Regions from separate parts of the Pseudalkalibacillus sp. JSM 102089 genome, predicted to be linked through region 3. Evidence: riboswitches for the same ligand, from Rfam matches in the RefSeq annotation. Region 3 holds a riboswitch; each other region holds the start of a gene.

Region 1 (8,051 bases), on a different contig from region 3:
TTTGACAAGTATTTATTCATTGTTCATTATTTTACCATCGCTTGCTGTAACTGTGCGTAGATTGCATGACACTGGAAGAAGCGGTTGGTGGGTGCTCATTGGACTTATTCCTCTAATTGGTAGTATTGTCATTCTGGTCTTCACTTGCTTAGATAGCGATGTAGAAGAAAACCGTTTTGGGATAAATCCTAAAGTAGTATAGTTAGCTCAATTTCAATTATTCTGATCTCATTTGAACCGCTAATCTCCTTGATTGGCGGTTCAAATTCTAGTTGAAGGTGAAAAGTTAATCGCTTGTTCCATCTTATTTGTAAATCTCCTTCTTTTTGAGGGAATGTCTTTACTTACGTCGGAGGGATAGAAATGAATCCAATCTTAATGGAAATTGAAACAGTACTTGAAACAGAACGATTAATGTTAAGAATGCCTGAATACGGGGATGGTAAAATAGTTAATCAAGCCATTCAATCTTCTATAAGTGAACTGAGGCCCTGGCTTGGCTTTGCTAGAGAAACGCCGACTCCGGAGGATACAGAGATTAATACACGAGAGGCACATATTAAATTCCTAAAGCGTGAAAGTTTAAGATTCCTGGTGTTTTTGAAAGAGACAAATGAATTTGTTGGATCCACTGGGTTTCATAACATTGAATGGGATGTTCCAAAGCTTGAAATTGGGTATTGGGTGGCTACGAAGCAAAGTGGTCATGGCTATATGACTGAGGCCGTTCAGAAACTTACTGAATATGCACATCAGGACTTGAAGTGCAGAAGGGTCGAGATTAGATGCGATCGAGAAAATGAGCGAAGTCGTGCAATTCCAGAACGATTGGACTATGATTTCGAAGGAACTCTCAAAAACGAAGATATGTCGATCGACGGAACACAGATAACAGATACTTGTATCTACGCTAGTATTATTTAATGGCTTCGTGAAGGCTCAAATAAAAGATGACTCATGCTTTCTTCAAGCATGAGTCATCTTTTATTTGTAGATAATTTCTCCAAAGCACCTAGCGCATAACGCTTCCACCTGAAATTTTGAGCGATTCGCCAATAATGTTTTCTGACGCATTTGAAAGAAGGTAAATGATGCTATTGGCGACTTCTTCAGGCTGCGTAATTCTTCCAGATGGCATTGCTGCTTCTACAGCTTTTAATTCTTCCTCAAAGCTTTTATTCTCTCTCGCCCCTTTTGAAGCAATACTGTTTCGCCCCATTTCTGTATCAACGAAGCCGGGACATACTGCGTTAACTCTAATTCCATCACGGATAGCCTCGTGAGCAAACGACTGCGTGAACCCAGTTATAGCAAACTTTGAAGCGCTATAGGCCGTGTTACCAAAAGTTCCTCTAAGACCTGAGAGAGAAGAGAGGTTTACAATCGCCCCTTTCTTCTTATCCGCACGCATTCGCTTATACACAAGTTGAGTCAGTAAAACAGTCGAGGTATAATTTAGCTCCATTACTTTGCGAAGATCTTCTTCTTGTAATTGATCAAGCGTATTGCCGCCGCCAATTCCTGCTGAGTTAACTAACCCCGTTATGCTTCCGTTATATTTAATCGCACTTTCGATAAGGGTATAACGATCTTTCTCATTGTTTAAATCAGCGGGAAGAACAGCAACCTTTGCTTCCGCGACTAACTCTTCGCACTCCTGTTTCAGCTGAGTTAATTTATCCTTATTTCTTCCAGTTATCGTAATCGTAGCACCGGCTTGTACGGCGGCTTTTGCTGTTTCATATCCAATACCACCCGTGGCTCCGGTAATAAGAATGTGCTCGTATTTTAATGTATTTTCCTTATAAATGCTCATTCTATTCCCTCCTTTAATCTTCTAAGGAACTTTCCCGAATAAGAAGCATTAAAACCTCAGATTAGCCGTTTTCAAGGGAAGAAATATTACAAGGGAAGAGTATAATGAAGCAACTACAATTGAATAAAATTAAGATGTGATAGAGGAATAAACAAAATCGTGAATGATCACATGAAATAAAATGTTCAGTTTTTTTACGTGTGACTAGACATTGATGTCCCGGTATTACTCCTTCTTCATCGGTAAGTGCTTTTATGATTGGAAGAAAGTACTTATTGTGAAGAGAACGTATATTCGGTTAAAATACGGGTATATATAAAGGGAACAAACGTTCTTTCATTTAGGAGAAGGGGGATACAAATGGATTATTCTAAATTTCCAAAGAAAACAATCCTATGTATTGATATGAAAAGTTTTTATGCAAGTTGTTCAGCAGTAGAGATGGGGCTTGATCCACTTACGTGCTATCTCGCGGTTGTTGGTGATACCGAGCGACTGGGAAGTGTTGTGCTGGCGGCGTCTCCGGCATTAAAAAAGGAATTTGGAATACGAACAGGGAGCAGACTATTTGAAATTCCAAATAACAAAAACATTCATATCGTTAATGCGAGAATGTCTTCATATTTAAAACAGTCAATGGAAATAACGAGGCTTTTTCATCGTTATGTACCATCAGAATGTATCCATACGTATAGCGTTGATGAATCGTTTTTGCAGGTTGATGGGACAGAACGACTTTGGGGGAACAAATTTGAAGTAGCTCACAAGATCAAAAATGAAATAAGAGAGACATTCGGATTACCATGCGCCATAGGGATCGGGCCAAATCTTTTAATGGCAAAGCTTTGTCTTGATCTGGAAGCGAAAGAAAAAGGGATTGCAGAATGGACTTATGAAGATATTCCTAAAAAACTCTGGCCGCTTTCCCCGCTAAGCCAAATGTGGGGTATTGGGTCGCGTGTGGAGCGAACGTTAAATCGCATGGGGATTATGAATGTAAAGCAGCTTGCGCATTATCCGCTACATCTACTAGAAGAAAAATTTGGTATTATGGGAAATCAGCTCTATCATCATGCGTGGGGCATCGATCTTTCTGAAATGGGTGCGCCGATTATGCAGGGACAGATTAGCTATGGGAAAAGCCAAATTTTGTTACGAGATTACCATGACGAAAAAGACATTCAACACGTCATTCTTGAGATGAGTGAAGAAGTTGCAAGACGTGCGAGAAAAGCCCGGAAGGCAGGGCGTACGATTAGCCTTGGGATTGGTTATAGCAAAGAAGAAGGCGGGGGTGGCTTTCACCGTTCAAGGAGTATCCACAGCCCGACTGCTATTACGCTCGAAATATACAATGTATGTCTTCAGTTATTTGAGGAGTTTTTTGAAAGAAAAACGGTTCGTAAGATTTCCATTACCCTTTCAAATATTTGCAATGATGAAGAAGTGCAGTTGGACTTATTTAATGCGTCACGCCCAAAGCAGCGGGATCTCGGATATGTGATGGATTCGATCCGGGAGAAATATGGCTCAGATGCGCTGCTTCGTGCCGTTTCATACACAAAGGCCGGTACGGCACTGCATAGAAGTAAACTTGTGGGTGGTCATAAAGCATAGAAGGGGGAAGAAGCGTGATACGTGATCGCGGAAATATAAAATGGACGTCAATGATGTTACCTGAGCATGTGAAAGAGCTAAGAGATTGGAAAACCGAAGAAAAAAGAAGTGGAAAGCCGGTACTTGATGAACAAAAAATGGCGGAAATGAATGAAACGATATGTGAAGCAATGGCCGTTCACAACTCGCTTTGTTTTCAATATTTTAGCGGAGGTGAAACGAAAACTCTCTTTGGATATGTGCACTATGTAGATCCACTTACGAAAGAACTGCGTATTATTGACCATAATGAAAAAAGGACAACGATAAAGCTGCTGGACCTTGTGCACGTAGAGTTAGAATGAAAAAATGGAATATCCTCTCGGTTGTAAAAAAGTTTTTCATTTCAGGATTGGGGTAAAATAAGTATAAAGTCAAACCTGAATAAGTGAGACCATCCTTTCTGGTTAGAAACGAAGAGTAAATCAGATCAGGTGAATTTAAAATCCGGAGTGAGATGAAAGATGCTATTAGCTCAAAATCTTAAACAAAATACGGAAAAGATCAAAGGAATTGATATTCACTATGAATACTATAGAAATGACACAGCCGTCGATCGGCCAGTATTAACGCTTCTTCACGGTTTTCTATCGTCGAGCTTCAGCTTCAGAAGATTGATACCATTATTAACAAAGGCATATACTGTTGTTGCCATTGATCTTCCCCCGTTCGGAAAAAGTGAAAAGTCTAATCGTTTTGTCCACTCTTATCATAATTATGCGGAAGTGGTGGTTGAACTTTTAGAAAGGCTTTCAATTGATCATACTGTTATGATCGGCCATTCTATGGGTGGGCAAGTAGCAATGAGAGCCTCGGCTATGAAAGATGATCTCGTTAGTAAGAATATTTTACTGTGCAGTTCAGGATATCTTGAAAAGGCTAAACAGAGTCTAGTGTATACATCGTATTTACCTTTTTTCTCGGTATACTTGAAAAGGTGGCTTTATCGAAAAGGTGTCAGAGGAAATTTGCTTAATTGTGTTTATGATCCTTCCCTTATCGATGAAGAAATGATGGATGGATATATCCAACCTTTCTTCAATGAGGGTATCTTTCGGTCATTAGTTAGGATGATTCGAGATCGCGAAGGAGATTTGTCAGAAGCTGAACTAAATCAAATTCATACACCTAGCCTACTAATATGGGGAGAGAACGACAGAGTTGTGCCTTTGAAAATTGGGAAGCGTCTCAGTAACGATCTCCCAAATGCTAAACTGATCATCTATGAAAAAACTGGTCACCTTCTACCAGAAGAAAAACCGGCATCGATTATGAAGGATATTGAGTGGTTTTTGGGAAAATAAAGATTGATCTAATGCAAAAATTGGTAGTCATACAAAGCTTGAACCAGACTAGTTAATCAGGTAAACTCCTTTAAGGATGAGGAGTTTATTTTGATGCAGTTAATCAAAGTTGACTCATCAGAATAATGCGTGATAAAGTAAAGCTCGTTATGAAAAAGTAAAATGAAGCATGCGCTCATTGATAATTGTATATTTCTTATTAAGAGAAGTGGAGGGACCTGGCCCAAAGAAGCTTCAGCAACCTCTGATCATCAGAAAGGTGCTGCTTCCAGCAAGAGAAATCTTGAGAGATAAGTGCAAAAGCCTTCTTCTCTTGAAGTGGGCTTTTTTTATTGAGACAGAATAAAAGATGAAGGAGACATGAATAATGGAGAAAGAAATAAAGGGGAACGGCCTGGCTTTACTTCCTCTTGGAATATTTATTGTGCTTTTTATTGGTACAGCTATCATAACAAAGGACTTTTATAGTATGCCTGTTATTCTCGCTTCTCTAATTGCGGCGGGCGTAGCTCTTTCGATGAATCGAAAAGAAAGCTTTATGAAAAAAGTGGAAGTGTTTTGTCGTGGAGCAGGTAATACGAATATCATATTAATGATTTTAGTCTTTTTACTGGCTGGGGCGTTTGCCGGAACAGCTGAAAAAATTGGAGCAGTAGATTCGATTGTTAATTTAGGTATATCGATTCTACCAGCTAATCTTTTAATCGTAGGTTTATTTGTTATTGGCTGTTTTATTTCTATTTCGATGGGTACATCGATGGGAACAATTGTAGCGCTTGCTCCCATTGGAATTGGAATTGCAGAGCAAACCGGAGTTGCCCCGGCGCTGGCTTTATCAGCAGTCATAGGTGGGGCAATGTTTGGTGACAATCTTTCTATGATTTCAGATACTACAATTGCGGCAGTACGCACACAAAATACGCAAATGAAAGATAAATTCAAAGTAAACTTTTTTATAGTCTTGCCAGCTGCTATCGTAACAGCCATTATATATGGTGCTTTAACGATGGGAGAGCAAGCAAAGGTTGGAGGAGAACACGCATTTAATTTCGTTACAATTATTCCTTATTTAGGTGTACTGATCGCAGCGATCGCTGGTGTTAATGTTCTTATTGTACTTGTAAGTGGTACCTTATTTGCTGGGATTGTAGGTTTATATAACGGAACATTTGGAATGAGTGGACTGATCTCCACGGTTACAGAGGGCATAAAAGGGATGGAAGACCTTGCCATGATTGCTCTTGTCATCGGAGGGATGATTGAAGTCATTAAGCATAACGGAGGAATACAATACGTATTGGACAAAATCCTGAGCAAAGTAACTTCTCGTAGAGGAGCAGAGTTTGGTATCGCCGGTCTCGCAAGCGTGCTTGATTTATCAACAGCTAACAACACCATTTCGATCATAATGGGGGGGCCACTTGCGAAAAACATTTCCGAAGAATATGGGGTAGACCCACGAAAGTCTGCTAGTATTCTTGATATTTTCTCAGGTAGTATACAGGGCATGCTCCCATATGGGGCACAGGTGCTTGCAGTAGCAGGTCTTGCGTCGATTTCGCCACTCGCTCTACTACCGTATTCAATTTATCCAATCCTCATTGCTATTGCAGGAATTATTGCGATTTTCATCAACTATCCCTCTTTTTCGAAAAAGGGCTAAAGTGATAGTGAACAGAATCTTGAATTAAAATTTGATATGAGCATTTAAAAAGCAGGTAGCTCAAATTTGGGCTACCTGCTTTTTTTTATTATCCTTCGATTTGTTTTTGAAGATGCACAATTCGTTGAGGAAGAATGTACAAGTATTCAATAAGTGAATCTAGTAAGTCGATAATTAAGTTGGCCGTTTCTTCACTTGTAGCTTTCTCAAGACAAAGGAGGTGATTTAAATTACTACCTTTGCCTAGTAGGTGTCCTAGTTTTACAATTGGTTCTTCTAAATCAATCTGCTTAGCAAGTGTTTCTAGCTGTTTAGAAAGTGGCTGTCCTAGCTCATTTTCAGAAAGAAAACTACCTGTAATGCTCTCAAGAACACGATTAGCCATTACAGCCGTTGCAGTCCAATCCTTCATGTTATGTACATTCACTGCTGAGCGATAAACACGCTCAAGGTCATCGGGTAATCTAGCTGTGCTAGTCAGTCTGCCGAGCGGCTCTCGTGTAAAAGAGGTTTGATGCACGAAAAGCTCAACTTCTTCTCCGCGATCATTATGGGACGTTTTAATGAGTATGAAAAGCACAGCTTCTTTACAAATAGAGCAGCGAGAAAGCGTGGAGAACACAGCCTGATTAATTTGGTAATCGAACTTCAGTTGAAATGAAGCGTCGTTTCCACATTCTGGACATTCTGTATTAGCTGATTTTGGAAGCTTTGTTTGTCCGTATTTCACAACCGAATTAATAGTAGTCTGTTGTATCTTTCTCATCATATACCCCCTGGATCGATTTTGAGCAACTTGTTGTGGATTGTGTATCTATTCTTACATTTAATCATTGAGTTTATTTATTTTGAATTATAAAAACATATCATCAACTTATAATTTTCGCCCCTAATGGAAATTTAAGGGGGTTTGAAATGAATTACTTGTATGGAAATGGAAAAACGAATCAAAAGTCCTTTCTTGAAAGAGAGTAATAAAGTACCAAAATTGTGAATTTATTGACAGATGTGGCGAGCGAATTCTACACTATAGTTTAATGAACGATAGGAGGTATGACTATGGAACAACACCTTTGGAACCAATTATGGAAAGAACATGATCGAGCAAAAGATCTCTTAACATTCGCTTCTTCACACACGCCGGAAATCCCTTCAAAAAGTTCTCAAAAAAATCCAGGTTATGCATCTGGACCAGATCCTGCTTATGATAAAAGGAAACTGACGGGGTTGATCCTCGGACCGGTCCTTTTTCTTAGCATAATGTTGTTTTTTAATCCAAATGGTCTTTCAGAAGCAGGCTTGGCCATCTTAGCAAGTACGGCGTGGATTGCAACGTGGTGGATTACAGAAGCCATTCCGATACCAGCAACGTCTCTTTTACCATTAATTTTATTTCCACTAACGGGCGGACTTAAAGGTGATTTAACAGCATCAGCGTATGGCGATAACACCATTTTTCTCTTTATGGGTGGTTTTTTGATCGCGCTTACAATGCAGAAATGGCATTTACATAAACGGATTGCTCTTTTCATTATATCAGCAATAGGAACAAGTACAGAGAGAATTGTACTTGGCTTTATGATTGCAACAGGCTTTTTATCAATGTGGATCT
Region 2 (8,051 bases), on a different contig from region 3:
GGAGGCAATATCTAAGGAGGATTTTAAGAACGAAGTGAACCTTTTACGTGCTGTTGCTTCTATTACTGAGGAGTGCGACGGTGATGTTACACGGATGCAAAAGTTGTATGAGCATAACGTTGGCAGAGACTCACACGAAGAGGAGCTTGAAGTGATTCAAGAATTTGCTAACGGGTATACGATGTAAAAAGCGCTAGTTGGAGTGACTTTCTTCAAAGAACGGAGTGAGATGTATGGCAATCATTCATGTAGAAAATGCTTATTACACACGTGAGAAACAGATGATTTTATCCGATATTTCTTTTTCGGTAGAGAAAGGACAGCATCAGGCCATTGTCGGATTAAATGGATCAGGTAAAACGACGCTACTTCAGTTAATTCACGGCTCGATCTGGCCCCTGCTTCGATATGATCCCATCGTTGAAGTATTAGGGCAGCGTCTTGGAAAAACTGATTTGAATGAACTTAGAAAATCTATTGGCTGGGTGAGCAACGCTTTCACTGAGCGTATTTCTCCCATGCAGGAAGTAACAGATGTTGTGATTAGCGGGAAGTTTGCCTCAGCTGGACTTTATGAGCAGGTGACAGAAGAGGATGAATCTCAAGCGATGAAGGTGATGCAAGAATGGGGGATTGCTCATTTACGCGGCAAACCTTTTCGAATTTGCTCTCAAGGAGAGAAGCAGAAAATCTTGATTGCAAGAGCGTTAATGGCTTCTCCAAAGCTTCTTATTCTAGATGAACCGTGCAACGGACTGGATCTGTATTCACGCGAACAGTTATTAGCTCAGGTTGAACGACTTGGAAAGAAGAAAGAGGGTCCAACCATATTGTATATCACTCATCATATTGAAGAGATTTGTCCCGTATTCACTCACGCTATGATTATGGAAAATGGTCGAATTGCAGTGAATGGCAAGAAGAAAGATGTGTTAACAGCTGAACATCTTAGTAAAAGTATGGGCGTCCCTTTAGAAGTGACGTGGAACAGAGAGCGGCCTTGGGTTCAGGTGATTTCAAATGAGATGAAGCCAGCTTATCCATCTACATAAGGACCGTGTATCTCAAGAAATGTCCAAATTCAATCATTGTCAAAAGGAGGAATGTATTGAAGGATTTTGATTCGCTAACGCATAAAGAAATCGCGATTCGATATACGGTATTGACGCTATTTTTATCGTCTACGATTTTTATAGTGGATTATGACCTTTCACTGTAGTCATATGTCATATGCATGCTGCTATCGATATTTGGTATTGCGGTGAACTTGTTGAAATGGAAACGTGGAAATAAAGTTAACGTCACATCTAAAGATCATGTCATTCGCTCCGGTGTTTTTTCTTTCATGGCTTTTCTCTTGTTGGTGCTGCCTTTTGACTACTCCGTTTGGTTGATGAATCTTATGATTCTATCTCTTGTCATGGCCAATACGATTGATTTCATGCGCATGCGGAATAGGATACTAGAGGGGCAACGTGAGGGATAAAAGACCTGAATCATTTGGATTATTTTTCATGAAGATTCCTGGTGTTATCGCCATTCAGTTAATTGAATGATGATAATTTTCTAATAATATATTGACTTTTATTCGAGCACGAGATAACATTTGAACCAATCATTGTCATTTACAATTTGATAGCAATATTTCTTATCAAGAGAGGTGGAGGGACTGGCCCTATGAAGCTTCGGCAACCGATGAGATGATTCTTCATCTCATACTGTGCCAAATCCAGCAGGTTTATCCTGAAAGATAAGAAGACTGGCTTCGTACTTACAAACCTTTCTTCTTATATTTTAGAAGAGAGGTTTTTTGTGTTGAATGGGTTAGGGGGAATGCAGACGAATTTATTTACGCTTAATTCCGAGTAAACTACTTTCATTACATTGAATTAAAAATGAGTATTGTGAGGTGGATTGTATTGCAGTTACAGGTTGTGAATAGCCCTTTTGACAAAGAACAAACGGAGCTTTTAAATCGTCTCTTACCAACATTAAATGAGACGCAGAAAATATGGCTGAGCGGATATCTTTCCGTACCAGGAAGCTCTGAAGCTGCGGCAGCTACTGAGACGGTTGCTCAAGGTGTTTCTGCTTCAGAAGCATTCTCGAAACAAGAAGCAAAAACACGTGAGCTTACGATTCTCTATGGCTCACATACTGGCAATTGTCAGTCACTAGCGGAATCTTTCTTTGAGCGATTGGAAAACGAGAAATACAGCGTTACCCTTTCATCGCTTGATGATTTTAAGCCAAAGTCACTTAAAAAAGTAGAAGATTTATTATTGATTACAAGCACCCACGGAGATGGCGATCCTCCTGATAATGCGTTAAGCTTCCATGACTTTGTTCAAAGTAAGAGAGCCCCTGAATTAGATGGTCTCAGATTCTCTGTCTTATCACTTGGTGATAGCTCCTATGAGTTTTTCTGCCAAACCGGGAAAGATTTTGACAAGCGCTTTGAAGAATTAGGTGCAACAAGGCTTTATCCTCGTGTAGATTGTGATCTTGATTTCGAAGAGCCGGCAGAAGAATGGTTCGAAGGCGTGACGGGAGTATTGAAAGAAGATCAGTCTACGAGAGAATCGACTTCTGAAACAAAACCTGATGAGTCGAGTCAGACGTATTCCAGAACTAATCCATTCAAAGCCGAAATTCTTGAGAATGTTAATTTAAATGGACGTGGATCGAATAAAGAAACGCGGCACATTGAGCTTGATCTTGAAGGATCGAACCTTGAATATGAGCCGGGTGATAGCCTTGGTATTTACCCGGAGAATGATACTGCTCTTGTCCGTCAGCTAATCGATGAAATGAACTGGAAGCGAGAAGAACAGGTTACGGTGAACAAACAGGGTGACGTTCAGCCACTTGAAGAAGCTTTAACGAAAACATATGAGATTACGAGTCTCACAAAGCCATTGCTCAAGAAGGTCGCAGAGCTGACATCAAGTTCTGAGCTTAAGCGCATGGTTGAAGCGGAAGGCGAAGAATTAAGAACATACCTTTACGGTAGAGATTTAATTGATTTGGTGAAGGACTACGGACCGTGGACCGTCTCGGTACAGGAGTTCGTAAACGTTCTGCGCAAAATTCCGGTTCGTCTTTATTCGATCGCAAGCAGTTCAAACGCAAATCCAGATGAAGTTCATCTCACAATTGGCGCACTAAGGTATGATGCACATGGTCGAACTCGTAAGGGCGTATGCTCTGGCCAATGCGCAGAGCGCTCACAAGCGGGGGATACACTCCCAGTATTTGTGCAGCGAAATCAAAACTTTAGACTTCCGGATCATCCTGACACCCCTATCATTATGATAGGCGCAGGCACTGGCATAGCGCCGTACCGGGCATTCTTACAAGAGCGAGAAGAAAGTGGCGCAAGTGGAGAAACGTGGCTATTCTTTGGTGAACAGCATTTTGTCACAGACTTTCTTTATCAAGTCGAATGGCAAAAATGGTTGAAAGATGGGGTGCTTTCGCGAATGGATGTCGCCTTTTCACGTGATACAGAGGAGAAAGTTTATGTTCAGCACCGCATGCTCGAGCGAAGTAAAGAACTATATGAGTGGCTTCAACAAGGTGCGCACGTCTATGTATGTGGAGATGAGAAGTATATGGCAAAAGACGTTCACGTGGCACTTGTTAATATTTTAGAGCAACAGGGGAATTTCAGTGAGTCAGAAGCAGAAGCTTATCTTGCAGATCTACGAAACGCGAAACGCTACCAGCGCGATGTGTACTAAGCGCATCAGGGAAGGAGATTGGTCATGTCGAATAAGACGGTAACAGAAGACGGCAAACCGAGTGAAATGGAGAAGATTAAAGACGAAAGTGATTACTTACGCGGCTCGCTTGTGAAAAGCTTTGCGGATCCCATCACCGCTTCCATCCCAGACGCAGATACTAAACTATTAAAATTTCATGGGAGCTATATGCAGGACGATCGCGATATTCGTCAAGAGCGAAAACAGCAGAAGCTTGAACCAGCTTATCAGTTTATGGTTCGAGTGCGACTACCTGGTGGAGTAGCTACGCCAGAACAATGGCTAGTAATGGATGATCTTGCGAATCAATACGGAAATGGAACGCTAAAGCTAACAACGCGCCAAACGTTCCAGATGCATGGGATTCTGAAGTGGAATATGAAGAAAAGCATTCAGGCGATGGACCGAGTTCTCATGGATTCTCTTGCGGCATGTGGTGACGTGAATCGTAATGTGATGTGTAATGCCAATCCATATCAATCGGATATTCATGCCGAGGTGCATGGATGGACACGGAAGCTAAGCGATGATCTTCTACCGAGAACGAGAGCGTACCATGAAATCTGGTTAGACGAAGAAAAAGTACTTGATCGAAAAGAAGAGGAAATTGAGCCAATGTATGGTCCGCATTACTTGCCGAGAAAGTTTAAAATCGGTGTCGCTGTTCCACCATCAAACGACGTGGATATTTTCTCACAGGATCTGGGGTTTATTGCAATTCTTGAAGATGGCAAGCTACAAGGATTTAATGTCGCAGTAGGCGGCGGTATGGGAATGACGCATGGGGACACAAATACGTATCCTCAACTGTCCCGAATCATTGGTTTCTGTACACCTGAAAAGATTGTTGATGTTGCTGAGAAAATCATTACAATTCAGCGGGATTATGGCAATCGCTCAGAGCGGAAGAACGCTCGCTTCAAATATACGATCGATCGAAGAGGACTCGACTGGGTTCGGAACGAATTGAATAATAGACTGGGTTATGAACTAGAAGAAGCTCGTTCTTATCATTTCGATCATAATGGTGATCGCTATGGATGGGTAAAGGGTGATGGCAAGTGGCATTTAACGCTCTTTATCCAAAATGGTCGTATTGTGGATTTAGAAGATTATCAGATTATGACAGGACTTCGGGAGATCGCAAAGGTTCACGAAGGGGATTTCAGACTAACGCCGAACCAGAATCTCATCATAGCGAATGTATCAGAGGAGAAGAAAGCAGAGATTGATGAACTTGTGGCAACATATGGTTTAACAGATGGAAAACAGAATTCAGCACTGCGCCGTAATTCGATGGCCTGCGTGGCGTTCCCCACATGCGGCCTAGCGATGGCAGAAGCAGAGCGTTATCTACCTTCTCTCATTGATAAGATTGAAGAGATCGTGGATGAAGCGGGACTGAGAGAAGAAGAAATCGTGATCCGCATGTCCGGTTGTCCAAATAGCTGCTCACGCCCTACGCTTGGGGAGATTGCCTTTATTGGGAAAGCACCTGGTAAGTACAATATGTACATGGGAGCAGGGTTTGTTGGGGATCGTCTCAGCAAGCTTTATAAAGAAAACATTGGCGAAGAAGAAATTCTTGCGTCATTAAAACCGATTCTATTTAACTATGCGAAAGAAAAAGAGGAGCATGAGCATTTCGGTGATTATGTGATTCGAGCAGGATATGTGGAAGAAGTGCGATCAGGACTTGATTTTCATAGCTAGTTATGACGAAATGAAGCCCGAAGTTCATCACGTGTGAACTTTGGGTTTCAACACGTCTTTCATTAAATCGTTGGAGGTGCTTGAATGCCGTATAGTATGGTTTCTCATTTATTGTGTCCAAAGTGCAACGAGACATATGATTCAGATACGATTCAACAGCTTTGTGTTTGTGGTTCACCACTTCTTGTCGACTATGACCTTGATGAAGTGAAAAAGCATCTTACGAAGGAAATGATAACCGGAAGAGAACAGTCGCTCTGGCGCTATCATGAATTACTTCCTGTTAAAGAAGAAAAGAATAAAGTAAGTTTCGAAGAAGGGATGACGCCTTTCCTGCCACTACCATCCCTTGGTCAGAAAATGAATCTCTCAAACTTATACATAAAAGACGAGGGAATGGTGCCAACTGGTTCATTTAAAGCTCGGGGAGCGGCAGTCGGCATTTCGAAGGCGAAAGAGCTTGGCGTTCAGAACCTTGCGATGCCGACAAATGGAAATGCAGGAGCTGCCTGGTCACTTTATGCGGCAAAGGCTGGATTGGAAGCTCATATTGTTATGCCTGTTGACGCACCAGAGATTACGAGAAAAGAAGTGAGTATTTCTGGTGCTCATCTTTATTTAGTCAACGGGTTAATAAGTGACGCTGGTAAAATAGTGGGTGATCTCGTGAAAGAGCAAGGGTTTTATGACGCATCTACTCTAAAAGAGCCCTATCGTATTGAAGGTAAAAAAACGATGGGATATGAAATAGCGGAACAGCTGAATTGGGAGCTTCCTGATGTGATTCTTTATCCAACAGGTGGTGGCGTTGGTCTTATCGGGATCTATAAAGCGTTTCTTGAGCTTCAAAAGCTTGGTTGGATTAAGGGTCAAAAACTTCCAAGGTTAGTTGCTGTGCAATCGGAGGGGTGTGCCCCTATTGTGAAGGCATTCGAAGAAGGGAAAACGGAGTCTGAGTTCTGGGAAAATTCAACGACGCATGCATTTGGTATAAACGTCCCTAAAGCGATCGGAGACTTTCTTGTGTTGGGTGCGATCTATCAAACAGAAGGGTGTGCCGTTGCTGTTTCTGAAGAAGCCATTCGAATATCTCAGCGAGAAGTTGCTGCGTTAGAAGGGCAATTCATTTGTCCTGAAGGCGCGAGTACATTCGCTGCTGCGGAAAGATTAAGGGAACGAAATTGGATCAAAGAAGATGAACAGGTCATTTGTTTAAACACAGGTGTTGGTATTAAATATCCAGATGCTTTTGAAGTAAATGTTAAAACAATGGAGACGAATGAAAGAATCAACGTCTAGTCTCATCGTTTAGCCTTATCAAAGCTAATGCACCACTCTGAGATTTCCTTAGAGGGGTGCATTTCTATTTAAGCTAAATATTGTTTTGAAGTGAAAAATTCTTCTTCCATTAACACGTAAGGGTGGGTTTCCATCAAAATGTTAATGAGGTAATCTGGCATTCTTTCTCCATCGTATGCACAAATAAGAGGGAAGGAAAGGTCGTTTACTGCTTCGTCTACAATTTTTTCGAAGTCTTCTATAAGGTGAAGAGGCTCTTCCATCGAGGCCCATTCCACATGTGCCCATGAGCGGAAGGAGAGATTAGATTCCACATAAGGTTGAACGGTCTTTTTGAAATATTCATGAATGGCAGGAGGGTGATAACTGCCGCTAGAAAAGTAAAAGTCGAAGCTGTTCACTCTGTGGACAAACTTCATTTCGTTAGCGGTTAACCTTGACGATAATTCTTTCTCAATCATCGGATACAGGCGGTCATTTTCGATTAAGATGACATAATCTCCGTTTGCGACCCCTATTTCAGTATAACTAACGACTTGTTCCAGGTAATTCTTCACCCCATGGTAGGCATAAAGCACATGAACACTCCTCTGCTCCTCGAACAACTGGTTCATCTTGCTAGTCAAGTGATCACCCCTTTGTTTTCTTCTACCTTTATTTTACTACAATTCTTCGAATAGATATATGGTGTTATGAGTAGGTTTGGGGTTTTCATTTCGATAGGAATGAGAATAATGGTACGAAATGGAAACAAGCCAGATACTGTGTGAGAACAGGATCTGGCTCTTATCATTTATTTCTAATCAATTGGATCGACGGATTTTCCGTATCGAAGAACATCGAATACTGCCATCCCATCACTTGGTCTTCCATTGTCATTTCGGAAAGGCATAAGTGAGAAGAAAATGAAATAGATAGAGAAGTATGTGAACTGGTAGAAAAATAGCGTAACAGGTATTGTGTTCGAGATGATTAAATAGTTAATAATTAAAATCACGATGAGGTTGAATAGACTGCCACCTAAATAGATTGCAACGTGTGCCCACGTCTTATTGTAGGTTAATTCTTCGTATTGGCACCAACCTTCCATGAAATACTTTCTTCTAATTTCCAGAGGTCCTATATGAAACAGTGTACGTCCTGTACCGATGCAAAATTTCACCTTACCTCCAAACAGCCGCGCTATGAGCACGTGACCTGCTTCATGAATAAGAGTGACGATAGGTAGAATAATGAAGAAATTCACAAAGAACATTGGAATATCATTTAAAGTAA
Region 3 (8,051 bases):
TCCAGTTCTTCATGAATGACCCATTTATGATTTTCTACGGGTTCCCCGCCATCTTCAGGGGTGTAAGTTACAACATAAGCTGTCGTATCATATGCCCCCACAATAGTTGCTTCTGCACCTTCCATTCCTTTCATATGGTTCGCTTCAATGATCGCCGTGCTACCTTCTGGATAAGTGGGATTTTCAGACTTTTGTAGGTCTTCAGGTACCTCAGCAGAGCCTGAATGATTCATCCCTTCCATACTGCTTTCAGAGTTTGCCTCTGTGTTAGTAGAGTTTTCATTTACTTGTTCATTGTTGTTTGCACAAGCAGCAAGAATGAGCGCCATTGATAATGTTATTACACCAATCAATTGAGTTTTACTTTTCATAATAGTCCTCCTCTAGTCTTTGGAATTGTATGCCAATATCTACTTTATCCGTAAAGTATGCACTTATTGTGCAGATTTCATATGTTCACAGATTTATCGAATATCGGTGAAAGAACACTAAAAAGCCGCTCTTTTTGTAAGAGCGGCTGTCATGTGAATTATGGTTTTTCAGGTGGTTCCCCTATGACGCGAACTTCACGTTCAAGATCGACATCAAACTTTTCTTTTACTGTTCGCTGCACATGATGAATCACGTCCAGATAGTCAGTCGCTGTCGCATTATCGATATTTACAATAAAGCCAGCATGCTTTTTGGAGACTTCAGCTCCACCGATTCGTGTACCCTGAAGCTGTGAGTCCTGAATGAGCTTACCAGCAAAAAGGCCAGGAGGTCGTTTAAACACACTGCCACATGAAGGGTATTCTAGCGGTTGCTTTGTTTCACGTTTTTCCGTTAAGTCATCCATGATTGCTTTAATATCCTCATACTCTCCAACTTTAAGCTTGAAAGTAGCTTCAAGGACAAGAAGACCATTTTCTTCTACATTACTATGACGGTAAGATAAATCAAGTTCATCAGCTGTCAATTTAACGAGCTTTCCTTCCTTTGTTACAGCAAGAACGCTTTCGAGACAATCCGCGATTTCTCCACCGTATGCTCCTGCGTTCATATAAACAGCTCCGCCGACAGAGCCTGGGATCCCGCAAGCGAATTCGAGTCCACTTAGTTTGCTGTCACGAGCAAATTCAGAAGCATCAATAATACGTGCGCCAGCTTGAGCAATAACTTTTTCTTCTTCTTTTTGAATGGCTTTTAGTGAAGAAAGATTCAGGACAATTCCTCTAATGCCTCCATCTTGGATAATAACATTAGAGCCTTTTCCTAAAATGGTTAATGGATAGTTAGATTGATAGGCGTACTCAACTGCTGCTCGTGCGTCCTCTAGCGTGTTAGGAAACACAAGGACATCCGCACATCCACCCATTTTTGTATACGTATGTGCATTTAATGGCTCATTTATCTTCAGTTCCGCACTGGGTAAAATGGAGCGGAGTTCATTTAATAAATTTTGATTATTCATAGGCTACCTCGCTTATAAAACAGTTCGTTTTCATTGTGGTTTGAGTTCAATAATGTTTCATGGACATATTCAAACACATTTAAAATAATAACACAACTACTTCATAAATATGATGTTTTTCATAAAAGAAGCCTTTAATTCGAAAAGAATGTTACTTGGAAAGCAACTTATATAGCGGAAAAATCAATTTCAGACATCGTGATTGGAAAAATGCTGTTATCCTATCAAATGCAAAAACCATTGTATTCGTTACTCTTCAACTGATACTGTTACTAATCATCGCCAACGTTATCAAAAATAATCAGTTTATAGAAAAAATGTAGTAGATATAATCTCCTATGTAAAAATGGCTTTAAATACTGTAGTACAGGTCTACAAATAGGTTTTTGGTAAAAAAACAACAACCGGAGAAATTAAGTTCTCCGGTTGTTGTTATAAATTAGGCCTTTGCTCTATAAGCCGTATTGTTATCTTTCAATGTCTCATCAGTTCCAAACAAAAAGTGCTTTTCCATATTTGGAGAATATACCGAGTTTACAGTTGTTCTGCCAACTGTTTCAGCCACCTCTCGCAGCATGCTTGGAGAAGCGCCGCAACAGAGTCCCAAGTAATTGACCCCAACCTGCTGTGCCTCCTTAGCCCATTCCGCTAGCTCATAACGGTTACAATAAAGCGGATCTAAAGAGGTTGGAAAGGTCGTCTCTGTTGGCAATGTACACGCACAGCCACCGTCTGGTAAGTTAAAGAATGTTGGGTGTTCTTCTGATGTACGATAAGGAATTGGAAGAGCTCCAACGTATCCGTTAACAGACTGTCTGATTTTTTCAATGTATGGTTGCATTGTAGCCGGACCTCTAAAACAGTTCATTCCAACAACTAGTGCTCCTTGTTCTTCTAACAAACGGCAAGCCTCTTCAACGGTATAGCCATCCCTTAAAATGTTCTCACTCATGAGTCCGAGTGTAATTACAGCTTGAAGATCCTGCTTTTGAATCTCTTCTAGCGCTATTTTTGCTTCTTCATAGTAGTAGAAAGTTTCCCCATTGATGAAATCAACGCCTTCTTCTTTGCTCCATTTCACCATTTCAGCAAAAATCGATCGAATTTGTTCCTTACTTTCCTCATCTTCAGGATCAAATAAGTTTGTATTTGAAATGTTTCCTGCGACTAGCGCTTCTTCTTCAGGGTGTTCTTTCGCAACTTCCTTAGCCAGGCGGATAGCTTGTCTATTGAGCGGTTCTAACAAATCTTCTTTTCCAATAATCCTCATTTTCTCTCGGTGACCATTATACGTAAAAGCAAGTACGACATCTGAACCTGCAAGCATATAATCACGATACGTTTGTTTTAGCGCTTCAGGATTGTCTAGGGCAACTTCAGGTACGAATGATCCTGCTTGTAAATAACCACGACGCTCTAATTCAAATAGATAACCTTCCCCGCAAATAACTGGACCATCTTGCAATCGTTCTTCAAGTGTTCTTTTCATGTGTAACAGCTCCTTTTCTGGATAAAATAAAAAACCCTCTTCTTAAACAATAAGAAGAGGGTTTGCTAACATAATCCTCCTCTTATCTTCCAGGTGATATCACCTGTAGGATTTGGCACCAGCTTCAACCGTAGTTGAAAGGTTGCCGGGCATCATAGGGCCTATTCCCTCCGCCGCTCTTGATAAGAGTGTTGATTTAATTTTTGAACATGTGTGAAATTATAGACCGGTTAACTGGAAATGTCAATCACTTATCTGATAATTATGAAATGTTAAGATGATCTCTTGCTTTTCAGTCGATAGATGCGATCTTCACGCCCTATCGGCTCGACTGACATTGATCCAGATGCAACAAATGAATCGAGGTAGGTACAAACAGCAAAATAAATTTTTGGTTTCTTTGTGGAGTATCTCTTGTCTTGTACCTTTCCTTCCTTAATCAAAAGCTCACAAATCATCAGAGCACTTTCCATACCTTGCTGAATATAGGAGTCTACCGCTTCCTGTGTTGTAAATGAAAGGTCTCCTACAAAATAGGTTTCCTTAGGTTTCTCGCTTGTCTTTTCTTGTAAAGGTTCTTGAACATCTTCCGCGAACAAATCAAAAGAACCTTGTAATTCCTCTTCTGATTTCGGTTCTTCCTGGTTGCTTTTCGGGTTGACTACTTGTTCTACAGTGTTGCTCCCTCTTTGAAAAGCTTCTTGGTCTTCACGATAAGATCTGATTAAACTGTTTAGCCTTTTTTCTTGTAGATCTAGTAATGGAAGATTTAATGAAAGTGGCTGTTCAATGTCTTGTGGAAGGTTCAATCCTTCAGGAATGTCGTATGTAGGATAGCCGTTCTGTCTTTTCAACAGTAGCTCATCCAACTCATAATCTATTTCCATAAATCCCTTCACAACTTCTCTCACAATGGAAGCGGGTAATCCGGTATGCTCTTCGAAATGATTTATCCCGAAACGCCGTGTTTTTCCTGTTTTTGCATGTCGAACAACATACTGATACCGTAAAGAGCGACCGCACTCACATTTTAAATCATCTGAAACGAAGCCCGCATCGATGTAATCTTCTAGTATCCAATCATCAAGCAGCATCCTGATTTCTTCATCCGTTGCCCCACTTGGAATCATCCGCCCTTTACTTCTAGCTATGACATTCGCAAAAGCCGTTTTTTTACCGCGTTTAAGAAAATTCATTACATACGTTTGTTGCTCATTTGTCAGATCTGAAAAAAGCTCATCTCTTTGGGTGCTTGTCAGGCTTTGTGTCATATAAATCCCTTTCTGTACGATAGTAATTCCATTATATCAGTAAATATTCTACTATTGTTTGCATCGGATAAATTCTTAAAATAAGAAACGCCAATTCTGATGAATTGGCGTGAATTCGTTCTTAACGATGGCGGCCGTGCTCGCCCTTATGATTATGATGATGCTTTTCTTTTTTCTGTTTCGTTAAGTCGAGTGTATATTTAGCGAAACCATTTTCTGTTTCATCAACAAAATGAATCGTTTGAATGCTTTCCGCATAGGTTTTGGCTTGTAACGAGGATTCAAAAGTGACGTTCAGTTTCTTCTTATTAACTGTGTGAAATGACCAGTTCTGATCAGCTGTTGGATTAATTGTTTTGTTTTCAAGAATATAGTCAATTAAAATTTGTCTATTTTCATCAGGGGAATCAATGACAATATTCGAACCGTCTAAGTGCGGAAAGTGGCCCCCGCCTGTCGCTCTGTAATTATTTGTAGCAACGATAAAGGACATGTCTTTCGTTACCTTTTCTCCGTTGTATTTTAGCGATTTAATTCGATTTGCATCAGCATTTACTACACTCCCACTCATATCATATTTCGCAGGTTCTGTAACATCGATTTGATAGGTAACGCCATCAATCACATCGTAGTTATAAGAAGGGAAATCAGGATTAATTAAAGGCTGTTCCTGTTTATCTTTTTTGTTGATTACATTAAATTGGCCTGCTGACATTTCAAGCCAATCCTTCAGTTCGTCACCATTTAACAGCACCGCTTTCAGTGTATTCGGATATACGTAAAGATCAGCTGTGTTTTTAATCGCAATGTCCCCAGCAGGAATATCCGTATAGTAGGACGAACCCCCTCGACCGCCCGCTTTAAATGGAGCGCCTGCGGATAGAACTGGAATACCTTCATATTCGGTACCCTGAATATTGTTTTCTACATACCATTTCTGAGCATTGGTTACAATCTGGATGGACGGATCATCATTAACGAGCGCAAAGTAACTGTTTATGGGTGCAGTTGTTTCACCGACAGCTGTTCGCACATAATCAATTGTCGCTTCATGATCGTCTTTCACTGCATTCACGATATCCATGTCTGCTTCTACAAGTGGTGTTTTGGTTACTTTATCATAGATGGGACGAGCTTCAGATTTGGAATCGTTCACTGACCATTCCCCATTATCTTCCGTTAAAGATAGGTCGATTACCCCTAGGTGATCTCCCCAGTAACCTGGCTCGACGGAAGCGACTCCATTAATGGTTCCTTTTGTATTATCCACTCCATCAACTCCTTGAAAGCTGTTATCTCCAGGGAATACTTTGTGGGCATGTCCAAATAAAATGGCATCGATGCCTTCCACTTCGCTTAAGTAGTAAACGGCATTCTCGTCATTTCCCTGTGGTGCTGCCTTCTCAAAGCCAGAATGAGGTATGGCGACAATAATATCGGCCCCTTCTGCCTTCATTACTGGCACGTATTTATTAGCTGTTGCAACAATGTCCTTTACGATCACATTCCCTTCAAGATTAGCCTTATCCCACTGCATCACCTGTGGAGGAACGAATCCGATCACGCCTACTTTCAGTTGATGTTCCGTTCCTGAGTCATCTTTCACGGTTTTATCAAGAATTTGATAAGGAGTGAAAAAGTTTTGATCATTTGATGGATCATCATCGTGATCATCTACATACACGTTCGCATTTATGTATGGGAAGTTCGCGCCGGCTAGGCTTGTCTGAAGGAAATCGAGACCAAAATTAAATTCGTGATTTCCAATGTTCCCATTGAGTATACGGTTGATGCACAATCTTCTTTAGTATTAGAACTAACGAACGTAACATTGATTCAAATTCAGTGTACTTCTGCTACGCCTCCAACCCCAGATGTTTTCTGTACAGCTACTGTTGAAATGGATCTTCAATATACAGCAGGATTATAATCTATTGCACTCGATGAAGTCCTACGACGGAGAGTGTTTTTTTATTTCGTTAATTTCATTTAAAAATGAAAAACGAAAGCTAAATAAGCTATTTCAATAAATAGGAATAATGATTTTTGTCATACTTATTTTTGGATTGACTTGGACGCTTATCTATACAAAACAAATGTCCATGCATTTACTATATAAAAGGAAGTTTAAGGATGTGCTCTTATGTCAAGAAGTAAATCGTTGTTTCAAGAAGATCACCCCTTATGTGAAAGGCGTCGTCCCCATCAATCAAAGGGAGAGCTGGTGGAAGAAAATATCTGTGGCGTCTTTCGAATTGATCCACTCCTCAACCCTTATGCCCCAATATGGGAAGCGGTTGGAGATATAGGACCAGTATCAGGAACTCTATCAATTTATTACGATGGTGGGGTTTGTGAGGAAGTCGAGGTATTAATTGATCACTGTCATGAACCTGCATTTTATGTGCCAGAGGGAAATACGAGAACGAGAACATATCAACAACTGTGTAAAGTAACGATTGTAGCAAGAGATCGTCGAAAAGAAACCGGTTCTATTCAACACCCCCATGGACATAAGAAGCACTCCGTCTGTACGGGGCGCTATTGTCTAACTATTTATTACCATGTAAAGGGATATAAAAAGAAGTCACATAAGAAGCAAGACTGTGTGAACAAGGAGTGTCATGGAGGGTGCTGATCTATTCTATCAGCCCTTTCTATTTTCTTTCAGGCATAAACGATAAAGATCCTCTTGCACCAACGACAATTCTTTTTGAAATGATTTGTCCGTTCTCTTCTTCAAAGATAAGATACAATTTTTCATCATCAATTTCTGCATTTAGATAGGTAGCAGATGGATAGAGCTCTTTTAAGCTTTCCTCATAATAAACCTTCACAAGATTACCATTTTGATCATAAACGTCTAACCTTGACAATTGGTCGTTAAATATAATGACGTGAAGATAATTGTAACCAGACCTCACACTTGCTTCCTCTCCACTTAATTCGAAAGGTGGATTTGAGCGATTATAATCGGAAGAAATACCTGTTGCAATCCATAAAAAGAGAAAACAAAGGACAATAATAAATCCTTTCATAATTCATCTCCCATATATAAACATCTATTTTCTAAAAATAAACGTTTTTGTTTACAGTGTATGCTTCCCCCGTTTGAGAGTGTGTCAATTACCCTACATAAAAAAAGACGCACCTTTAAAGGTGCGTCTTAATTGAATTATTTACCTGCATTTTCGAGTTTCTTTACTTGTTTACTGCGAAGCTGACCGCATGCAGCATCGATATCTGTTCCGTTCTCATGACGGATCACACAGTTAATACCGTTTTTCTTAAGCGTATCATAGAACGCAAGAATCGATTCTTTTTCACTACGCTGATAAGAGTGGTCATCAACTGGATTGTATGGAATCAAGTTTACGTAAGAAAGATGACGTTTGTCAGCGAGAAGATTCGCAAGTTGTTTCGCTTCTTCTACGTGATCATTGACGTCTCTCAACATAATATACTCAAACGTAATTCTGCGGTTGGTTTTCTCAAGATAATAATCAATCGCAGGCATTAATTTTCCAAGCGGATAAGCCTTATTGATTTTCATAATCTTCGTACGCAACTCATCATTAGGAGCATGTAGAGAAATCGCAAGGTTCACCTGAAGATCTTCATTGGCAAAGTCGTAAATTTGCTTCGCAAGACCACTTGTTGAAACCGTAATGTGGCGCGCGCCAATACAAAGTCCTTTTTGAGAATTAACGATGTGAAGGAAGTCCATCATATTATCATAGTTATCGAAAGGTTCACCGATTCCCATAATAACAATATGACTGACGCGTTCTTCATTCGCCTTTTCATCAAGTGCGTGTTGCACGTTCATGATTTGCTC
Region 4 (6,130 bases), on a different contig from region 3:
TTTTCAGTGCCCTTATACCATTCAGGAGGTTTTTTCATTTAGAAAAAAACAGATCGGGGTAGAAGTGGGGCCTGACCAAGATTTTTATTTGTCTCGAACTGTCCACGCAATTCTCTTAATTCTTATTTCTTAATTCTTAATTCTTTTGGGCGAGATATTTTCCCCTTGTTTGCTTAGCCGCCTCTACCATCACTTTCAATGCTTCAACTGTTTCCTCTACGCCCCTTGTCTTCAATCCACAGTCTGGATTGATCCAGAACAGCTTTGGATCCAGTACCTGAAGCGCTCGATCAATGCTTCGTTTCATCTCACTAAGCTCAGGAACGCGGGGACTGTGAATATCATACACACCAAGCCCAATTCCCCGTTCATACGTACTGTCTTCAAAAGCCTTAATTAGCTCGCCGTGGCTTCTCGATGTTTCAATCGAGATCACATCTGCGTCCAAAGCTTTAATCGAGCCAATGATTTCCTCAAATTCCGAATAGCACATATGCGTATGGATTTGCGTCTCATTCTCCACGGAGGAGGTTACCAATTTAAACGCATAGACTGCAGCTTTCAAATAACTGTCATGCAGTTCTTCCTTCAGTGGAAGACCCTCACGAAGTGCCGGCTCGTCGACCTGGATCACAAGTATGGCATTTCGTTCAAGCTCCTCTATTTCTTCTCGAAGCGCAAGTGCAATTTGATTCGCTACTTCAGTCTTTGTTCGATCATCCCGTACGAACGACCAGTTCACAATCGTGATCGGTCCTGTCAACATGCCTTTTACATGCTTATCTGTTAATGACTGAGCATAGATGGTTTCTTTTACCGTCATTGGCGTATTAAAAGAGACATCACCAAAAATCAACGGTGGCTTCACACAGCGCGAACCATAGGACTGAACCCATCCAAATTTCGTAAATTGAAACCCGTTTAATTTCTCACCAAAGTATTCCACCATATCAGTTCGCTCGAACTCACCATGCACAAGGACATCGAGACCAATCTCTTCCTGAATGTCAATCCATTTCTTAATTTCTTCTTTAATGTACGTCTCGTATGCAGCATCGCTTAGTTCACCCTTCCTCCATTGCAAACGCTGCTTGCGCACTTCCTTTGTCTGCGGAAAGCTTCCAATCGTTGTCGTTGGAAGGAACGGAATCTGTAACGACTTTTGCTGTAAGTCATGACGAACTTTAAACGGTGCTTTCCGTTTTGCTTCTCCGAGATTGTGAATCGTTTCCTGCACCTGCTTATTATTCCGCTGTGGAGAATGATTAAGTTCTTGAATAGCTTTTACACTTGACTTGATCTCCAATTGAATAGCCGATTCTCCCTTTTCGAGTCCCTGCGCAAGTAAAACGACTTCATCAAGCTTCTCATCAGCAAATGAAAGAGCGTTAAACAGCACATCTGGAATGTCCTTCTCACTCTTCACCGTAACAGGTACATGTAGCAAACTTGAAGACGGCTGAACAATAATACGACCTTTATCAACAGCTTGGGCTAGCTCATTCAATAGAGAAATTTTCTTATCAAGCTTCGATCGCCAAACATTACGTCCATCGATCAACCCTGCAACAAGAACCTTATCCTGTGGAAAACCTTTCTCTTTTACAGCCTTCAAATTCTCACTCCGGTCATGCACAAAATCAAGCCCAATTCCCTGAACAGGGAGTTTCGTCACTTCTTCATAATGGGTCACACTCTCGAAATACGTCTGAAGAAGCACGTTTACTTCTGGTGCCGCATTATGTAACGCCTCATACACCTCTTTATATAGGTTGACTACATCATCCGAAAGAGTCGTAACAAGTGCAGGTTCATCGAATTGCACCCACTGGACACCTTCCTCCCCCAGTTCATTCAGCACCTGTTCATATAGCGGAAGGAACTGATAAACCACATCGTTGAATTGCTCTTTAGCATATCCCTTCGATAAAAGAACAAAGCTGATCGGACCAATTAGCACTGGTTTCCCTTCAATACCAAGTTCCTGTTTCGCTTCCCTGTAATACTCAAGCGGGCGATTATGAACTAGAGAAGGTGTACTCTCATTTAGTTCAGGAACAATGTAGTGGTAATTCGTGTTATACCACTTTGTCATTTCAGCTGCCGGCGCTCCTTTTGTTCCCCGTGCGATATTAAAATACGTTTGAAGGGATACACCCCCACCATCATAGTCAAAGCGCGTTGGTACGATTCCAAACATTACCCCGGTATCAAGCACATGATCGTATAAGCTGAAATCGCCGACAGGAATAAGATCAATCCCCTTATCTCGTTGTTTTTTAAGGTACGAAAGCCTAAGCTGTTTTGACTCCTCTGTAAAAGTGTCTTCATCCAGTTTACCCGCCCAGAACTTTTCAAGAAGCTTCTTCCATTCACGTTTTTCTCCAATTCGAGGGTAACCAATGTTTGAACTCTTAAATGTCATTTTACTCTTCCTCTCGTCGTAATATTTTTGTGCGAATTTATGCTGAAAGCAATGTATCACATGATTCCTCACCTCCTCTATCGATCCGTAGAGTACAAGGGCAGTCATGAGGCAGGTCTCCTGGCTCAGGTTCAACGCTTCTTCCCCCTTCCCGTTACGTAAGAGTGGTTAGTAAGTCGCTCCCCCTCACAGTGGCGGGACCGCGCCGGTCTTTCACCGGTCTTCCCTTTTAAGCTGTGACCATCTGTCACAACACCTCATGCTGGAATGATTTTGTTTTCAAAATAGGATAGATATCAAATTGAAAAAACTTAGTTTATCGCCATGACCATTATGGCGAAACTCTTAATTTTTCTTAATCTTTAGTCCTTTAATAAAGTTAAAGCTTTCTTAAAAACAAAAAAACTCTTCCTTAGTAAAAAGGAAGAGTTTTACACGAACTCCTCCTCATCTCCCAGACGTTAATCTGCAGGAATTGGCACCGTTTCAAGCATATACTTGATGGTTGCCGGGCTTCATCGGGCCTGTCCCTCTGCCTCTCTCGATAAGGAATTCTATTAAACTAATACACATTATACATGAGTAAACGGAAATGAAAAGTCTTTTTTCTGAAAAGTTGGTAAATTATCACAAATCATCAGAAGTGTCCGAAACTAGTGAAAAAGTCTATTCAATGAAAGAGAAGATACAGGTTCGTTTAATACATCATGTGGTATTTTCGACCCTACTATCTTTTTCAAAACATAATACTTTTAAATCAGAGCAACACGTAATCAACCCATTTTGAGTAAAATATTCAAATTTGTCATAAGCTTCATGAGATGCAACAAATACGTGGTGCTTTTCCTCCCATACCTATCATTTTTATTTCACCATTTATACCCTTCTTTCCACTAGAATCGGTTTTCAATAACAGATTGGGGCAACTCATCCGTCTGATCCGGTATACACATACGTATCAGATATATACCCTTCTCCAATATAATTCTACAGATCACTCGTTCCATATTTGCCTATAACAGTCTCTCCATGTTTCTAACAAGAGTTCGTAACCGTTTGTCCATCTACAATTGACTCAACAATTCCGTAATTGGTTCCAGGTCCGGATCGAATATTGAATGAAACAGCGCAGCCTACATTGATAAAACAATACAATACCACCATACTCTTGCAGGACTCTTCTTTAAAAACCCACACAATAATTCCGAATTAAAAAGGTGTACTTCCAATAGCTATAACACCTTGTTTCAGTGGGGTTACACTCTGAGCGTTAGGTAGTATTCCCTTATTAATTTTTGTTCTTCTATTAGGAAGGTTAAATTTAAAAAATGGGCAATAAAGGAAAATTCACTCAATTCTTTAAACATGGTCTGTTATCAACCATTCTTTTTCTCTGCCGTAACGTTGACTGGTATTAAATATTCCTATTCCCCCTCTGAATATATTCATACTAACCTTTTATAACCAAAGTGATATAGATGAATTGACTCTTTGGAAAATTTTGATAAGTTATTTGGAACGGTATCGAGCACGACGAAAACGCTATTATCCTCTTCTAGAACCATCAATTCATAAACCGATTTTTAATCGTCACGTTCATGGCGATGAGGTTTATGTTCCTTTAAATCTTGGACAAATTTGGAATCAAACAGACCACTAGCATATAAAAAAATGAAGAAAGATAGCTGAATGTAGTAATAATAGAATCCAGGCGGATGTTTTCAAGTTCGTTCATCTAAAAGCCCCACGCTTCAATTTGAAGCATGGGGCTTTTAGATGAGATTTGTTTGGATATTAAATCATTATTTCATAATGAAAAAATGATTATCACCATTTGATGACGATTGGGAGGTGACCGATTTCATTTGCCGAAAGGGTCGCAATCAAAATAACAATTATAAATATAGATGAAAAGACCGCAGTAACCAATAGGAAACTTCTTATTATTGGATTTTTTATCTTAAACAATTTCAAAGTTATCACCCATGTTAGAGTCCCTCCATTAATTCAAATAATACATATTCATGAGATGAATAAAATGGATATTTTTTCATTTCATGAAAACCCGATAACGCGACCGAACCCACTTCCGGCAAAGCTTTTTTTCAATTACTCGTGAAACAAAAGAGGAGACTGGTTTAGAAATTGAGGCAGATGTCCTTTAGCGAAACCATTATAAAACTTTGTCTAATTTGAACATGAGTGAGAGACTATAGAAAAATAAACCAAAAGCTGACGAAGCGAAGCCTGATACATCAATGTCTTCCCATTTGAATTTCCACTTATTCTTTTTTACTATGATTCTTTGCATCAGCTCCTTTTTTGGCAGTTCATTCGTCTCAATAAAAATTCTAACCATAGAATTCTAATTACAGGTACGGTTCTTTTAGTTTTGCACCTTTTCATTAGAGGTGGGAAATTATCTTGAGGATAAATGATGTTTGAATAATGAAAAATAACTATATCCAACTTAGGTATCGTCATGGAAATACGGTTTTGCAGTGTTTAAACAGTTTTGTTGTTTAAAAATCTAATTTCTCAATAATAGAATAGAGAAATTAGATTTTTTTTGGTTGCTCTATTAAAGTTCCGATGATAACGGAACAAAGGTCGTGATCCAATATACTTGAATTACGCCCCATTGCGGTATAGGTGCTTTTTACAATGTAGTAATAATTGGTCCTTCATTTGTAAGAATAAGAGTGTGTTCGTATTGAGCCACAAAACTTTCATTGGTTAGGAAGGTCCATCCATCTTCGGATTGGAAAACTTCCTCTTCAAATGTAGAGATCATAGGCTCAAAGGCAATTACCGCACCATCTTTTAAGATTTCATCATCCCAACTAGCGAAATAATTAAAAATATGTTTAGGTTCTTCATGAAGCGAACGTCCAATACCGTGCCCAGTAAGATTTTTTATAACTGTTAAGCCATGGCGTTTCGCTACATTGTGGGCAGCCTTTCCGAGAGCACTTTTTTTTGAACCTGGCTTTGCCTGCTTAAGTCCAGCATGGAATGCCTCTTTAGAAACGTCACATATTTTTTGTAATGCCGCGTCTCCTTTCCCTACGACAAATGAAATTCCAGTATCGGCGTAATATCCGTTTTTTGAACCTGAAACGTCTATATTCACTAAATCTCCTTCATGGATGACCCGTTTTCTCTTCGGAATCCCATGCGCCACTTCATTATTTATACTAATACACGTATACCCAGGAAAATCGTATTCTCTTTTTGGCGCAGATTGAGCTTGTGCCTTTTCAAACATCTCTCTTGCAATTTCATCGAGTTCTTTTGTCGTAATTCCGGGCTTCGTACTATGGACCAATTCATCACGAATCGCTCCACAAATTTCACCAATTATTTTCAATCCATCAAAATCCTTTTTAGTTTTTGCAACCATTGATTTCCCCACTTTTTAATGTATTTTATGATTAGTATTCCATTTAGTTTCTAGCATAAACTGAACAGGTTTTTCTTCAACAATCTCTGGCCCTTCTATGGATTGAATATGACAACCTCTTTTTCCGTTAAACTGCCCTGTTATTAACTTAAACAAAAAGGAGCGTATTCCTTTTTAGATTAAAGCTCCGAAAATGTTGAAGACTCGATTCCGAGAGATTCTGACACAAATATTAAACTAGCGTATCCGTTAGCTAAAGAAAAATCACAAAACATAAAGAAATAATTGCTGCTATCTTTGCA

What was found. A riboswitch is a leader RNA that binds a small molecule or an ion and turns the genes downstream of it on or off. The one in region 3 is predicted to bind S-adenosylmethionine.
Region 1: another riboswitch for S-adenosylmethionine. It lies ahead of ABVF21_RS16825 (Na+/H+ antiporter NhaC family protein); the one in region 3 lies ahead of ABVF21_RS00560 (homocysteine S-methyltransferase family protein).
Region 2: another riboswitch for S-adenosylmethionine. It lies ahead of ABVF21_RS14235 (assimilatory sulfite reductase (NADPH) flavoprotein subunit); the one in region 3 lies ahead of ABVF21_RS00560 (homocysteine S-methyltransferase family protein).
Region 4: another riboswitch for S-adenosylmethionine. It lies ahead of metE (5-methyltetrahydropteroyltriglutamate--homocysteine S-methyltransferase); the one in region 3 lies ahead of ABVF21_RS00560 (homocysteine S-methyltransferase family protein).

Annotation. Positions count from the first base shown of each region.
Region 1 covers NZ_JBEWYW010000008.1:146,470-154,520, reverse strand. The annotation lists gene ABVF21_RS16855 (DUF805 domain-containing protein) at 1-202, shown strand, start outside; gene ABVF21_RS16850 (GNAT family N-acetyltransferase) at 364-924, shown strand; gene ABVF21_RS16845 (SDR family NAD(P)-dependent oxidoreductase) at 1,013-1,816, opposite strand; gene ABVF21_RS16840 (DNA polymerase thumb domain-containing protein) at 2,177-3,433, shown strand; gene ABVF21_RS16835 (YolD-like family protein) at 3,448-3,777, shown strand; gene ABVF21_RS16830 (alpha/beta fold hydrolase) at 3,937-4,776, shown strand; SAM riboswitch class I at 4,970-5,073, shown strand; gene ABVF21_RS16825 (Na+/H+ antiporter NhaC family protein) at 5,144-6,439, shown strand; gene ABVF21_RS16820 (hypothetical protein) at 6,528-7,205, opposite strand; gene ABVF21_RS16815 (SLC13 family permease) at 7,499-8,051, shown strand, end outside.
Region 2 covers NZ_JBEWYW010000006.1:75,529-83,579, reverse strand. The annotation lists gene ABVF21_RS14250 (MBL fold metallo-hydrolase) at 1-187, shown strand, start outside; gene ABVF21_RS14245 (ABC transporter ATP-binding protein) at 234-1,052, shown strand; gene ABVF21_RS14240 (hypothetical protein) at 1,271-1,486, shown strand; SAM riboswitch class I at 1,646-1,757, shown strand; gene ABVF21_RS14235 (assimilatory sulfite reductase (NADPH) flavoprotein subunit) at 1,920-3,743, shown strand; gene cysI (assimilatory sulfite reductase (NADPH) hemoprotein subunit) at 3,768-5,477, shown strand; gene ABVF21_RS14225 (threonine synthase) at 5,562-6,776, shown strand; gene ABVF21_RS14220 (MEDS domain-containing protein) at 6,845-7,402, opposite strand; gene ABVF21_RS14215 (site-2 protease family protein) at 7,576-8,051, opposite strand, start outside.
Region 3 covers NZ_JBEWYW010000001.1:115,507-123,557, forward strand. The annotation lists gene ABVF21_RS00550 (YdhK family protein) at 1-371, opposite strand, end outside; gene murB (UDP-N-acetylmuramate dehydrogenase) at 530-1,453, opposite strand; gene ABVF21_RS00560 (homocysteine S-methyltransferase family protein) at 1,893-2,942, opposite strand; SAM riboswitch class I at 3,022-3,131, opposite strand; gene ABVF21_RS00565 (DUF3895 domain-containing protein) at 3,215-4,213, opposite strand; partial or broken gene ABVF21_RS00570 (bifunctional 2',3'-cyclic-nucleotide 2'-phosphodiesterase/3'-nucleotidase) at 4,335-5,984, opposite strand; gene ABVF21_RS00575 (S-Ena type endospore appendage) at 6,357-6,851, shown strand; gene ABVF21_RS00580 (hypothetical protein) at 6,871-7,251, opposite strand; gene rlmN (23S rRNA (adenine(2503)-C(2))-methyltransferase RlmN) at 7,389-8,051, opposite strand, start outside.
Region 4 covers NZ_JBEWYW010000019.1:10-6,139, reverse strand. The annotation lists gene metE (5-methyltetrahydropteroyltriglutamate--homocysteine S-methyltransferase) at 137-2,425, opposite strand; cobalamin riboswitch at 2,519-2,700, opposite strand; SAM riboswitch class I at 2,870-2,976, opposite strand; gene map (type I methionyl aminopeptidase) at 5,085-5,828, opposite strand.